Congzhengia minquanensis: one gene and its partner. The protein of the gene in region 1 interacts with the protein of each later gene in a pairwise test. Links are inferred from orthologs where the notes say so. Each region holds a gene or a part of one and is shown on either strand. Other genes may lie near its edges.

What was found. The genes of interacting proteins can lie anywhere in the genome.
Region 2: the proteins of recJ (region 1) and H8698_RS00505 interact in binary tests that used the Escherichia coli proteins (3 or more experiments, as listed by UniProt). The link is inferred for Congzhengia minquanensis from one-to-one orthologs.

Annotation. Positions count from the first base shown.
Region 1 is NZ_JACRSU010000002.1:2,875-10,874, reverse strand. Bases 1-2,935 are described here. They hold recJ (single-stranded-DNA-specific exonuclease RecJ), read right to left. Parts: upstream 2,357-2,935; coding sequence 644-2,356; downstream 1-643. Other genes in these bases: H8698_RS05200 (metallophosphoesterase family protein), read left to right, coding at 2,562-2,935; H8698_RS05210 (RelA/SpoT family protein), read right to left, coding at 1-631. Also shown: more of H8698_RS05200, read left to right, coding at 2,936-3,029; H8698_RS05195 (type III pantothenate kinase), read left to right, coding at 3,054-3,830; H8698_RS05190 (SGNH/GDSL hydrolase family protein), read right to left, coding at 3,823-4,419; H8698_RS05185 (ComEA family DNA-binding protein), read right to left, coding at 4,451-4,843; H8698_RS05180 (hypothetical protein), read left to right, coding at 5,102-6,025. UniProt on the Escherichia coli protein: Single-stranded-DNA-specific exonuclease.
Region 2 is NZ_JACRSU010000001.1:96,300-101,786, forward strand. The notes cover bases 1-2,955. They hold H8698_RS00505 (type IA DNA topoisomerase), read right to left. Parts: upstream 2,549-2,955; coding sequence 452-2,548; downstream 1-451. Other genes in these bases: rsmA (16S rRNA (adenine(1518)-N(6)/adenine(1519)-N(6))-dimethyltransferase RsmA), read right to left, coding at 1-272; H8698_RS00510 (HU family DNA-binding protein), read right to left, coding at 2,619-2,891. Outside these bases: H8698_RS00520 (hypothetical protein), read left to right, coding at 3,428-4,234; H8698_RS00525 (polysaccharide deacetylase family protein), read right to left, coding at 4,320-5,487.

The DNA of each region.
Region 1 (8,000 bases):
GTTTTTTCAAATTAATGGACTCTGTAATTTCCTTATAAGCCACCGGATCAATATATTTTAAAGAAAGATCTTCTAATTCCCATTTAATTTTCGACATACCAAGCCTGTGGGCTAATGCAGCATAGACCTCTAGTGTTTCACGGGCCTTTTCGCGCTGCTTTTTTTCAGATTTTGCCTTTATGGTGCGCATGTTGTGCAAACGGTCTGCAAGCTTAATTAAAATTACCCGCACATCTTTTGCCATGGCCAAAAACATCTTGCGCAGGTTTTCCACCTGCTGTTCCTCCGCCGTGGTATATTGAATTTTGCTCAGCTTTGTAACGCCGTCAACAATAATCCCAACGCTTTCACCAAATTCGCGGTTAATGTCAGCCACAGTGTAGCTTGTGTCCTCCACAACATCGTGCAAAAGCGCCCCTACCAAGGTGTCGCAGTCCAGCTCTAAATCAGCAAGAATGTAGGCCACCTCTAGGGGGTGCGTCAGATAAGGCTCGCCGGATTCACGCATTTGCCCCTCGTGGGCTGTGCGCGCAAGCTCGTAGGCCTTTTCTAACTTTGCGATATCAAAATTTGCATTATATTCTAAAACCCTTTTTTTCAGACTTTCAAAGTCATGGCCCTCGTGCATCATAGTAACTCGCTCCTAACCGGTAATTTCGCTTAATTTCACGTCTTTTAACAAGACTTGGAGCTGGCGCATACCTCTGTATAAATTAATATCAAGATTGAAAGCAATATCAATCAAATCGTCGTTTTTTAAAATCTCATTCAGTTCCCCCATGTTAAAGCCAACCGCGTCAATGTAAAATTCGCCGGAGCGAAGCGTTAGCTTCACATGCTTGCCCTCACTTAAGGGGCGAACTTGTGCAACCGTCATTTTTCTTGCAAAAAAAATTGGGCTTGCGTTCCCCATGCCATATGGCTCTAAAATGGAGAGGCGTTCGGCGGTGTTCATATTAATATACTGCACCGGCAGCTCCGAATCGAGATATAACAGCGGCATAAAGTCCTCCTCGGTAAGCGTTTCCTTTGCATAGGAATTAATCTTTTCCCGAAATTCATCTATTCTGTCCGGCGCAATGGAAAGCCCCGCCGCCAAATCGTGGCCGCCAAATTTGAGCAGCGTGTCCTGGCAATATTCCAACGCCTTAAACAAATTAAACGAACGAATACTTCTGCCAGAGCCTTTGCCGACTTCCCCGTCGGTGCTGATTAAAATGCAGGGCTTATTGAACCGCTCCGAAATTTTTGAGGCCACAATTCCAATTATCCCATGGTGCCAGTTATCGTGGGCTAAAACAATGACATAATCATTTTGCAAAGCGGCAGAATTTTCAATCATATTTAGAGCGTCTTCTAAAATACTGATTTCCGTTTCCTGGCGTTCGTGATTTTCTCGGTTTAGTTTTTCGGCATATTTGCGCGCCGTCATATCGTCGGTGGCCAAAAGAAGCTCCACGGCGCACCGTGGGTCGCCCATTCTTCCGGCGGCGTTAATCCGAGGCGCAATCATAAACCCAATGGTGCCGGTTGCCACATTAGAGAGATTAATGTCGGCCGCGTCGGCCAAAGCGCGGATGCCGCGGTTCTGGGTAAAGGACAAAAGTTCTAACCCCTTTTTCACAATCACACGGTTTTCGCCAATCAGCGGCATCACATCCGCCACGGTTCCAATCGCCACAAGGTCGGCGTATTCTTCAATCAGTTCCCGCATGTGGAACCGCATTTCAATGGTCAGCGCCTGCAAAAGCTTAAACGCCACGCCTACGCCGGCAAGCTTTTTAAAGGGATAGGGGCAGGCGGGCTGTTTCGGATTGAGCAGGCAATAAGCGTCGGGTGTTTCGTCCTTGCATTCATGATGGTCTGTGATAATGGTGTCAATTCCCTTTTCTTTTGCATAGGCAATTTCGCCGACAGCGGTTATACCGCAGTCCACCGTTATCAATAAGGTTACGCCTGTCTGCGCAATTTTGTCGATAGCGCCTTTGTTGATGCCATATCCCTCTTCTAACCGGTCGGGAATATAGTACATCACATCTGCTTTATGAGAGCGCAAAAATTTTACCATGATAGCGGTAGAGGTAATGCCGTCAACATCATAATCACCGTAAACCGCAATTTTTTCATGGTCTTCAATTGCCTTTAAAATTCTTTTTGTTGCGTCTTTCATTCCCAGCATTAAAAACGGATCCAGCAAAGATTCCTCTGTGGGGTTAATAAAGTCCTCCGGTTCGCGAATGCCGCGGTTCATCATAATGGTTGCAATCACCGGCGGCAGACTGAGCTTCCGGCTAATTTTCAGCACATCTTCCGGCCGGTGCTCTTTATACAGCAATATCCATTTCTTTTTCTTCATAATTAAGCTAAAATCCTCATTATCTTCCCTGTACGACTACATATAGTACAAATTTATCATTATTGATACTAATTATACTACTTTTTTGTAAAATTTGCAACAATCTTTTTGAAAATATATTTTTTCGTTCAGAAAATATTTACAATCAGCGATAAATGACCTATAATAAATACAAACCAAATACAAAGATTATGAGGGTTTATAAATGAAATTTTTAGTTTTCAGCGACAGTCATGAATATACAAACGGTATGGACTGCGTAATTGAAAAACACAAACATATTAATCATATTATCCATTGCGGGGACATGGCTTCCGACGTGCTATATCTGCACCATGTTTATGGTTCAACACACAGCATTTGCGGCGTATGTGGCAACAACGACTACTCCGCTCCGGACCCGTTTCACCGTGTGGTTTTTTGCGGCCGGCAAAAAATATATGTAACTCACGGACACCGCGAGCATGTGAAAAGCTCTCTCTACACACTAAAATCTAAAGCAATGTCAAGCAGATGCGGCATTTGCATTTTTGGCCACACCCACAAACAATTTTTCGAGGAGCAGAACGGGCTTGTCATTTTAAATCCAGGATCTATTGGATATTTTAAGCAGGAGTATGCCGTAATCACTGTTGAAGACATTCAGGTAAACGTGGAATTAATGAAACTTTAAATTCTGGAAAGGATTGAAATAACTATGCTATTTGTAATTGATGTTGGGAACACAAACATTGTGGCGGGGTTTTATGAAGGAGATAAGCTAAAATCCAGCTACCGCATGGCAACGGACAAAAATAAATCGTCAGATGAAATCGGCCTGTTTTTCAGCCAGCTTTTAAACCATGAAGGAATTGGCAAAGAGGAAATTCGTGATGTGATTATCTCCTCCGTTGTGCCTTCGATTATGCATGCGTTAGAAAATGCAATAAAAAAGTATGTAGGAATTTCTCCAATTGTAGTGAACGGCAGCTTAGACTTAGGTTTAAATATTTGCTACGACGATCCGAAAGAAGTAGGCGCGGACAGAATTGTCAACGCTGTTGCTGTGGACAAGATATATGGCGGCCCGGCGGTAATCATCGATTTTGGCACAGCAACGACCTTTTGTGTGATCGACGGATGCAGCAACTATCTTGGAGGTGTTATTTATCCCGGATTAAAAATTTCGATGGACGCGCTGGTTGAAAAGACTTCAAAGCTTCCACGGATAGAAATTATCCGGCCGGAAAACGTTGTTGGAAAAAACACTGTTTGTTCCATGCAGTCTGGCCTTGTGTTCGGTTACGCTGGAATGGTAGACGCCATTGTGTCACGGATAAAAAAAGAAACAGGCACACCCGAAATGCTGGTAATTGCCACGGGCGGCCTGTCAACTTTAATTGCAAAAGAGTCTGAAACTATTCAGACCATTGATAAAAATTTGACCATAAAAGGCCTTAAAATCATATATGACCGGATAAAACTTGCTAAATAAGCTTGGTTAAAATATTACACACAAGCTTTGCCTGCACGCGTTTCCCTTCCTCCGTATAATGGTAGCCGTCGTTTGCTCTATAGAACGGGCAGGAAAGAATAAAATCATACCAGTCGTTTAAACTTAACGAAAACTTGTCAGCCGCTTTTCTGATAACCTCATTGCGTTTCAGCACAACGTCATTTTTGGGGGAAAGGATTTGCGGCTTGTTTTTTTCTGTTATGGGAGTGCAGGTAGCCAGAACGACCTTCTTGGAATACTTCATTAAAAGCTCCACCTTATCAAAAAAAGCCTCTTCAAACAGGTTAATTGGAACATCAATTCCATGCAGGCCGTTGTTAAAGTATATAATTTCATGGGTATAGTCCACCAACGCAGCCTCTAAATCTGTGTCGAACACAGGGTCTGTCACCACTCTAGAGGAGGCAAGCAAATCTGTCGCCACATAATTTTGCAAAAGGTCTGAAACGTCATTATAAATGCCGTTTGTAATTGAGTCGCCAATTAACAAAATTCGTTTGGCGCTGTCGTCGTTGGCGTTGTGCCACATGTAGTTTACCCATTCGGTCTTTTCTCTGTTGCATATCACAAAAATCCCTCCCAAAGCTGTCTGTCAGCGCTTATTCAACACAAATTTTGTCTGCAAGGGCTTCGTACGTTTTTTCACCGATTCCCTTCACCTTTGTAATATCCTTTGGCTTCTTAAAAGGCTCTTTTTCGCGGTATTCAATAATTTTTTCTGCCTTATCCGCACCAATGCCACTGAGCAGCATCAGCTCCTCTTTTGTAGCCGTGTTTATATTAATAACTTGCGGCACGGCAGACTGGACAGCCTCCGGTTGGGGCTGATCAAACGTCACATCGTTTTCCGGCTGCATGATAACGGAACGATTTACATTTTGCATTTTCAGCAAAAAAGTACCCACCGCGGTAATTGTCAAAACCGCAATGACGGATAAAATAAGACTTAAAATGTCAATCTTTTTCTTCTCTGTCTGCCCTGTCTTCAACACGTTTCACCACATTATCTAAATTTTCTGTATAATTTAACATTATTATACCATGACTCTTTATAAAAAGCAACACCTTACTTAAATAAAGCATTGTTAATAAATATTGTCTAAAAAGCTTGTTTGTGTCAATATTCGTCGAAATGTTGTTATATAATTGCACAAAAACTATTGATAAAAGCGAAATAAAGTAGTAATATAAACTAAAAGGTGTGTGTACAAAAGATACATATATCAAATAATTTTATGGGAGGATTTATTATGAAAGGAAGACAAAAAACACTGGTCATTGTTGCGGCAGTCATTGCTTCGCTGTGCCTGACAACAGGCGCAGTTTACTTAAACAGTGAACTGGCCGTGGAAAATGAACAAAAAGTACAGCAAATGGAACAGGAAACAAATCAGGCTACAAAAGATCTGCTGCGGGATGCCGATACTTCGCGGCTGGAACATGCCTCTGTGGTGCCCGACACCTCGGTTCAGGATTACATCAACGCATTGTTTGAAAACGGAGAAAGCCAAACAGAAGCAGACTTGCAGGCACTTTTGGATATTGTGAAGTTCTGGGAGGACACCAACGACGACATAGCGATTGTAGGCAGCATATATGAACAACGTCCTCTTGCAGAAGTTTTGGCAAAAATGAGTACAAATCGGCCCTGGATTGAATCCGCCTACAACGACATCACGGGACGGGACGACATTTTGAGCGTGGAGGACGTTAAGGCATATTTGGAGGCAGGCCTGACCTATGAAGATATTATTTCGGCAAGCCGCCTGTCTTTGAGGGGTGATATTTCAACAAGCCAGGCATTAGACCAAGTAAATGAAGGTACATCGTGGTATAGCTTAATTACAGGAGCAAGCCCGCTGTCTGCAGAGCTAGAAGATGTTTCTGCAAGTGAACTGTTAGATGCCCGGAACGTGGCAGAGGCACGGAGCATAGAGCTAAATGTAGTTTTGGAACGCATGCAGGCAGGGGAACCATTGGGGACGTTAGACAATGCTGAACCCGAAACTCCGGAGGAAATCTCAGAAAGCGCCGCTGAAACAGAGGAGATTGAAAAGGTTGAGGACGCTAAAGATATAGAAACGGCTGAATCTACGGCTGAACTTGCAGAACAACCAGAAAGCACAGAAGCCTTGACTCCTGCAGATGAAATTGAAAGGGGTGAAGCAGAATGAAAAAGAAAATTTTTACTTCCATCCTGTTATTTTTAGGTTTGCTTCTCTGTTCTGTTGTTACCTGTTTTGCCGCCTCGACAGCTGAATCAGTTGCTGAAGCTATGGCGGAACAACGCGGACAGGAAAAATATTTGGAATCTGTCCACGCCCCAGCGGATAATACGGAAGACAATGACCATATTGATATTTCAACAGGAAATATGGTTATGTCTGAAACCGATTTATACCTTCCCGGAAAAAATGGGCTTGATGTCACACTTTCCAGAAATTTTAATTCTATGGATACAGATTATAATTATACGTATTTGCCAGATAATTCCACATACGCATACAGCAATATGTTTATTTATAAATATTATACAGACAGAGGCACAGAAACGTGGCTTGCGTTCCCATCAGAAGAAGCGTTTTTAGAAACTCCGGAAATTATTGAATACCAGGACATTTCCGCCGACCCATACAGATTCAGCAGTGACAATTATGGAGAAGTTACCGGATATATTTACGGGAGACTTACGAAAACGAACACCGACCGGACGCTTACACTAAAAAGGCCGATTACCGGCGGCAAGTGCTATACGAGAGATTATGACCGCGAAGATTTGCAAACACATTGGCGGCGGGACACGGTAGATTATGAAACCCTGAGCTACAATTGGTATTTTAATATCCCTTACACCGATCATTCACAAATATCTTCAAAAGCAGGCGGTTCCGGCACAATTGCATATAATGACAAAGTTTACTTGAAATTATATGACGGCGAGAATCAGGATGATATCAAATATGGTATTGGTTATTCAAAGGTGAACGGTCATTGGCAAATTGATGATATTGCAATTCATCGTTTATATAACAATAAATATAATTATAACTTGCGGTTAATGACACCAGACGAAGAAACAATGCTGATTGAACAAGTAGGCGGTCAGGTGACAATTGAACTGTGCGCGGTGCTTGAACGCGATGACGGTGTGCGGTATTTTCTAAACCGCGCGCATGTAGAAAGCAAAATTGTTCTGGTAGCAGATCGTTTTGGAAACTGCATTAATTATGCAACCGGCGGTGAAATTATCGATTCTATGGGCAGGCGCATTGTTTATTCATCAGACGGAATTAAAATGGAAGATGAAAACGGAGTCCTTCAATATGTTGTGAAATATACAACAGAAGAAACGGCAGACCCATCTTATCCTTCTTTTGACTGCTACAAAACATATACGTTTCGGGTGGAACGTTTTGCGCATCTCGGCGACACACAGACAGATGATGTAACCGTTTACACAATGAAAAAACATGGCCGCCCGATACGGGACGAAACATGGACTATGTTCTATTACACAATTGATCAAATTCTTTACCCAACCGGAGCGCACCGTGATTACGACTATGCTACGGTTAAAACGTATGAACCATATTTTGGAAGTGTTGCAATTAGCGGCGCAACATCTTGCATAAGAAAAAAAGCAATATCGTCAAAATTTTATGCAAGTAATGGAACAGATTATGAATATTATTATGAATATATATATACAAAACCGAATGAAGGTCTATTCTATCATAATTCACGCAAAGCAAATATGCGGTATACAACAGATAAAATACGCAAAGCGCCCAATTCAGCCAACGATATAAAGACCACATATACCTATGACTATTTAGGACGAATTCAGACGGCAGAATCGTTTAAAGGCACAGCGCGCATTTATCCAAAAATCACCTACACATATCCTGCAGACAGTGAATCACCCGGAGACCAACCGATTCAAGTAAAAACAGATTTAGAAAACAGCGTTTCTAAAATAAGCCAATATGAATATTATTACAGAAAGTCTGTACCGGATAAAATTACGGAAAACGGTCTGATTACCAGCTATTCTTATGATTATGCTATAGGTACTATACCTCGCTATTTCCTACTGACCGAAGCAAGCTATACGCCTGAGGGCGACACATCAGCGGTTAAAGAGATATC
Region 2 (5,487 bases), on another replicon or contig:
CCGGACAAATTCTCGCCCAAAAGCGGCAAAAGCCCCGTATCAATTTCTACCGCCGCTACCTTTTTGGCTGCCGCTGCAAGCCTGCAGGTTAACGCCCCGGCGCCGGGGCCAATTTCCAAAACATTTGTGTCTGCGTCAATTTCTGAAGCCTCAACGATTTTATCCAAAATGGAATCGTCTATTAAAAAGTTTTGTCCCAAAGCTTTGTTAAACTTAAGGCCCCGTTCGTTCATCTGACCTTTTATCACATTTCTGTTATTCAGTTTCAGCAAAATAATACACCTCGAATTCTAACTGTTCACTATATAACCTATTTGCACACACCGGCACAAATTCTTATCAGCGAGTTTCATTATAGCATATTACTTTTAGAAATTCCAACAAATCTAACAAAATTAACCATTCAGACACAAATCATTCAAAAGTCGTTAAAACAACAGGACGGCAATGATTAACGAAAATCAAATACCGCCCTGCCGTTATCAAGCTTTAATTTGGCGCTGAACACCTTGCCGCTTTTGGGAGAGATGAACCCTTCAATCTTATATGTTTCGCCCTCTGAGAGCAATTTTTTTACATTGCTAAGTGAAATTACCCGGCCGCAAATCACGCCATTAATCGTAAATTTGCAGCCCTCTTTATATTTGCTGCAGCCATATCCAAAGCTTGTTCTTCGAACTTCCCCGCCGCACAGGGGACACGTTCCCGCCGCGTCTCCCATAAATCCGTCGTCTGCGTCCAGTTCCGGCGGCACTGCCTTTTTTTGAAATACCGCAGCAATTTCCTGCTCCGCAAGATGAACGCTGTCAAGAATGGAACACTCCGATCGGTAAACCTTTTTCAACGCTTTGCCAAGCTCAGCCGTTTTATATTTGTCCATGTTAATTCCCATTCGCATTAACGCTTCAATCAGAAATTCTCCATCTTTTAAAATGGTATAAACATCTTTTTTCAGCATAATATAGCCGCTTTTTCTGGCATTGTCGATAATTCCTGTTCTGGTAGCTTCTGTGCCCAGCTCCAAGCCCTCGAACACCGCGCGGTATTCCTCTGAGTCATCTTCTGACTGGGCATTCGCCTTTTCTTCCCGAAAGGGATTTTTTAAATAGTTGTTTAACGTTTCAATGGTATAGTGCTTTGGCGGGCTTGTTTCCTTTTCCACAGGCTTAAAGTGAATGTTTACTGCGTCACCCTTTTTTAAGGGCGGCAACAGCTTATCCTTTTTTAAATAATCGTCATATTTTGTCCAGCCCGGCTCTAAAATCACTGTTCCTCTGAGCGTAAATTCTTCTAAGCCGCCGACGCTGATTTTAATTTCTGTTTTTTCTGCAACGCACTTTTCCGCGCAGAACACCGCCACAAACCTTCTCATAATGGTGCTGTAAACAGCATATTCCTTTTCCGATAAGTGCTCTTTTTTTGGTATTTTGGTTGTTGGCGTCAGCGCGGAGTGGGATTCAATTTTGCTGTCGTCAAAAATGGTTTTGGAAAACTGAAACGCCACTGGATAGCCAATGCCGCCAACAGCCGCAATTACTTTCTTCACCTTATCCTGCTCTGCCACAGCCAGATATTCCGAGTTTGTTCTCGGATAGGTCACATACCCCTTTTCATATAAACCCTGCACCGTGTTAAGGCTTTCTTCCATAGACATTTTATATTTTTTTCCCAGCGCATTCTGCAGTTTTGTAAGAGAATACAGTTTTCCCGGCTTTAACGTGTCCTTTTTACGTTTTACCGAGGTGACAACTGCCTTTTCATTGTTATATTTTGCACAAAGAGCCTGTGCTTCGGCCAGCTTTTCCTTTGAGAACTTTTCTTTTGAAAGAAGCTCAATTTCCGCGCCGTTTGTTTCTTCTTTGCTGAAAATTCCAAAATATTTTTCCGGCACAAAGTTTTTAATCGCCATGTCCCGGTCGTAAATTGCCTTCACAATGGGGACAATCACCCGGCCCACGCGCAGAAGCTTTCCTGATTTTAAAGTTGCATAACGGGTTAAATTTACGCCATACAGCCAATCGATAAAAGTGCGTGCATAGCCCTCGTTTGCCAGATTGTCATATTCTGTTTCGTCCTTTAGCTCTTTTATGCCTTCTAAAATTGTTTCCGGCGTCTGGTCCGGCAGCCACAAGCGCTTTAGCTGTTTCGGCTGTTTCAGCGCTTTGTCCACGCACGTTCGGATAATAATTTCACCCTCACGGTCTGAGTCGCCGGCGTTTACAATGGTCTCAACATCATCCCTGTTACAGAGGGAAGATATAATTTCAAACTGGGCTTTCACACCGCCGTCTGTCTGCTTTTTTTCATCGCGGCGGAGCTGAAACTCAAACTTTTTTGGAAAGCATGGCAGGTTATCCATAGTCCATTTTGGCCGAGGTTCTTTGCCGCCCGTGTAATATTCCACATCTGCCAGAGAAAACAGATGGCCAAAGGCCCAGGTTACGATAAAGCCATTGCCTTCAAGATACCCATTGAAACGTTTCATTCCGCCTATGGCAGAAGAAATATTTCGCGCAAGGCTTGGTTTTTCTGCAACAATTAAAATCATTTTGAAGCCCTCTTAAACGTAAAAAAGTGAAAGAGCGGTGCCACTCTTTCACCTTAAAAATTTCTTACAATTATTTCAGCGCATCTTTCAGCGCTTTGCCTGCTTTGAATGCAGGTACCTTTGAAGCCGCAATTTTAATTGCTTCGCCTGTCTGCGGGTTTTTCCCCATTCTTTCAGCGCGGGCACGAACCTCGAATGTACCAAAACCAACCAATGCAACTTTGTCATCATTCTTTAAGCTTTCTGTGATTGCATCAATTGTTGCATTAACAGCAGCATCAGAATCTTTCTTAGAAAGTCCTGTCTTTTCTGCAACTGCCGATACTAATTCTGTCTTATTCATCATTATCACCTCATTTTTTTACAATATGAAAACATTTTAACATATTTTCTAAAAAAAAACAAGTGATTTTTCAAAAAAATATTATGAAAAATGGCTTATTAATACGTTACCTAGAGCCAATGATTAAAATTGCGGCATAAGCCACAATAGAAACCACCATCGCCAGCGCAACGATGAAACTTAAAATTCTTGCTATTCTTTTTTGTTTTGAATTCATACGATTCTTCTCCATCATTTTGTCGTTAAGTTGGTTATACCACATTTTTCAAAAAAAATCAATGGATTTTTAATTTCATCTTGACAAAAATAGAATTTAATGCTAAACTATTTAAGTCAGGTTTTTTGCCGCTGTGATGGAATTGGCAGACGTAGCGGACTCAAAATCCGCCGGTAGCGATACCGTGCCGGTTCGACTCCGGCCAGCGGCACCAAAAAAGTCAGGACGAAATAGATGTAATATCTGTTTCGTCCTAATTTTTTAATTATAAGAAGAGATTTTTCAATTTACAGTTAATATAAGCTCGGGAGGTAATATTATGGCATTGTTTACTCCAGCGGACAGAAAAAGTATTATGGATTACATCGTATCCTTTACAGAGCAGAACGAGCATATAGTAGCACTAGTTGCTGTCGGTTCAGGCTCTTTTGGTTATACTGATGAATTATCTGATTTAGATTTTGTAGTAGCAATTGACAGCGGCGAGAATTTGGATATAGTGAAAGACTCTGTCGCAAATGAACTTAGCAAGAAAGCGTCGATTATCTACTTTAAGCAAGACCCCGATATACCGCTGCAAGTTTATTTGTGCGATAATTTTCTTGAGATTGACATCGGCTACGGTGTCTATACCGATGCCGCAGCTACCCGAGCACATTGGAAAGTGCTGTTTGACAAAACCGGCACCGTTCAGGAGGCGATGCAAACATCTTGGGAGAAAGCAAAAAAAGATCCAAAAATAGACGAATATGCAAAGGAACTCTCGGAATGTTCCGATCGCGTGTGGAGCAATCTGATGCACGGTGCGGTTGCAATAAAACGCAGACAATACTTTAGAGCAATTGCGGAACTTGACATCGCACGTAACTTCCTTGTAAAATTGCTCGGCTTGCGATATTCTCTTGATACTGAACGCGGCAGAGATGTTGATAAACTTCCGGAATTCGAATTACATACTCTAAAAAAGACTCTTGTCAGAGATTTTTCACAAGAGGCACTCTGGTCAAACCTTACCTGCCTTACCAATGCTATATATGCAGAACTTGAGCGTAGCGAGAAGCAAGCTTGTATTAAAATAAATCGTCAGCAAGTAAATGAATATATAAATGCATGCCGAAATTTTTAGTCGATACCAAGGATTATTCGCATAATTCACCTGCATTTATTTTGACCTAATGATGCAAAAATCCCCCGAAAATCGGGGGATTTATTTATTTTACCGAAACGTTTACTGCTTCTGCAATGGGCCTTAGCGTTGTTAAATTTTCGATAAAAAGTATCTTTAATCTTTTTACCTCCTCTGATAAAAGAGAAGTAACATCTACGTGATATGGCGTATTTGCCTCTATTTGAACATCCTTTTGAACAACGCCCTCCACCAGCCTGTTCTGTTCGTCATATGCCGCGATGAAAACATCGCCGCAAATTCCTGCAGGCGAGGTTATCAAAAGGATTCCGTCCGCGTTAACTTCTGCTGAGGTGCATTTGTTTAATAATTCTATTATGACTGCCGTTTGCGCACTTGACAAAGTTTGGTTTAAACAGGTTTCGCTATCTTCCAACGGCACAATGGCATTTGCTTTCACCAAAACCGTTTTCCCATTCGATTTGAGATAAATATCTTGGTCAGATGGATTATAAACAGCATTACCCTGTCCTGTCTGCTTTAAATTCCGGAACGATGTTGTATATTCGGCAATTTCGCGGTTGGTGGCATACCACACATCGTTTCTGTCCGACACTTTTGTCAGCAATTCCTCCATGACATTCCACGACTTAGGACTGCTTTCATTCAGCTCGTAAGTGTGGCCCCACACAGAAAATACCCGAAGGTCTTCCCCATCCGCCAAAAACGGTTCAACAAAACTAAGAGCGCTGTTGTGGTGACATGTCATTTTCCAAGCCAAAAAATCGTTGGGCAATGTAAAATCCCCGGTGGTGGCAACAGGCCGGGCATATAAAACATTGTTTTTTCTGAGCTGCTCAATAACAAACGCATTGTTCCAGCCTGCACCGCCGGGATATGCATAGCCCACAGGTTCAATCCCTGTTAGGGTTGTAATTCTTTGTCTGTCTTTCGTAATTTCCGTTTCAATGTTCTCTGCTGTAATGTTTTCATCCCGCAGGGGAAGGTGGGTGTAGCCGTGCATACTTGCTTCATGCTTTTGATATACGCGCTTTACATCATACATTTGGAGCAGATTATGGCCGGACTGAACGCCCCCTAATTTTCCCGAAATGACATTAAATGTCCCTTTGACCCCATACCGGTCCAGCATGTTCACCAGTTTTTCGTCGCTTTCCAGCGCGTCGTCGTAACTTAACGTAAACGCCTTTGTTTTTCCGCCGGGAAGCAGCATAGAATAGGTGGCAGGCCGG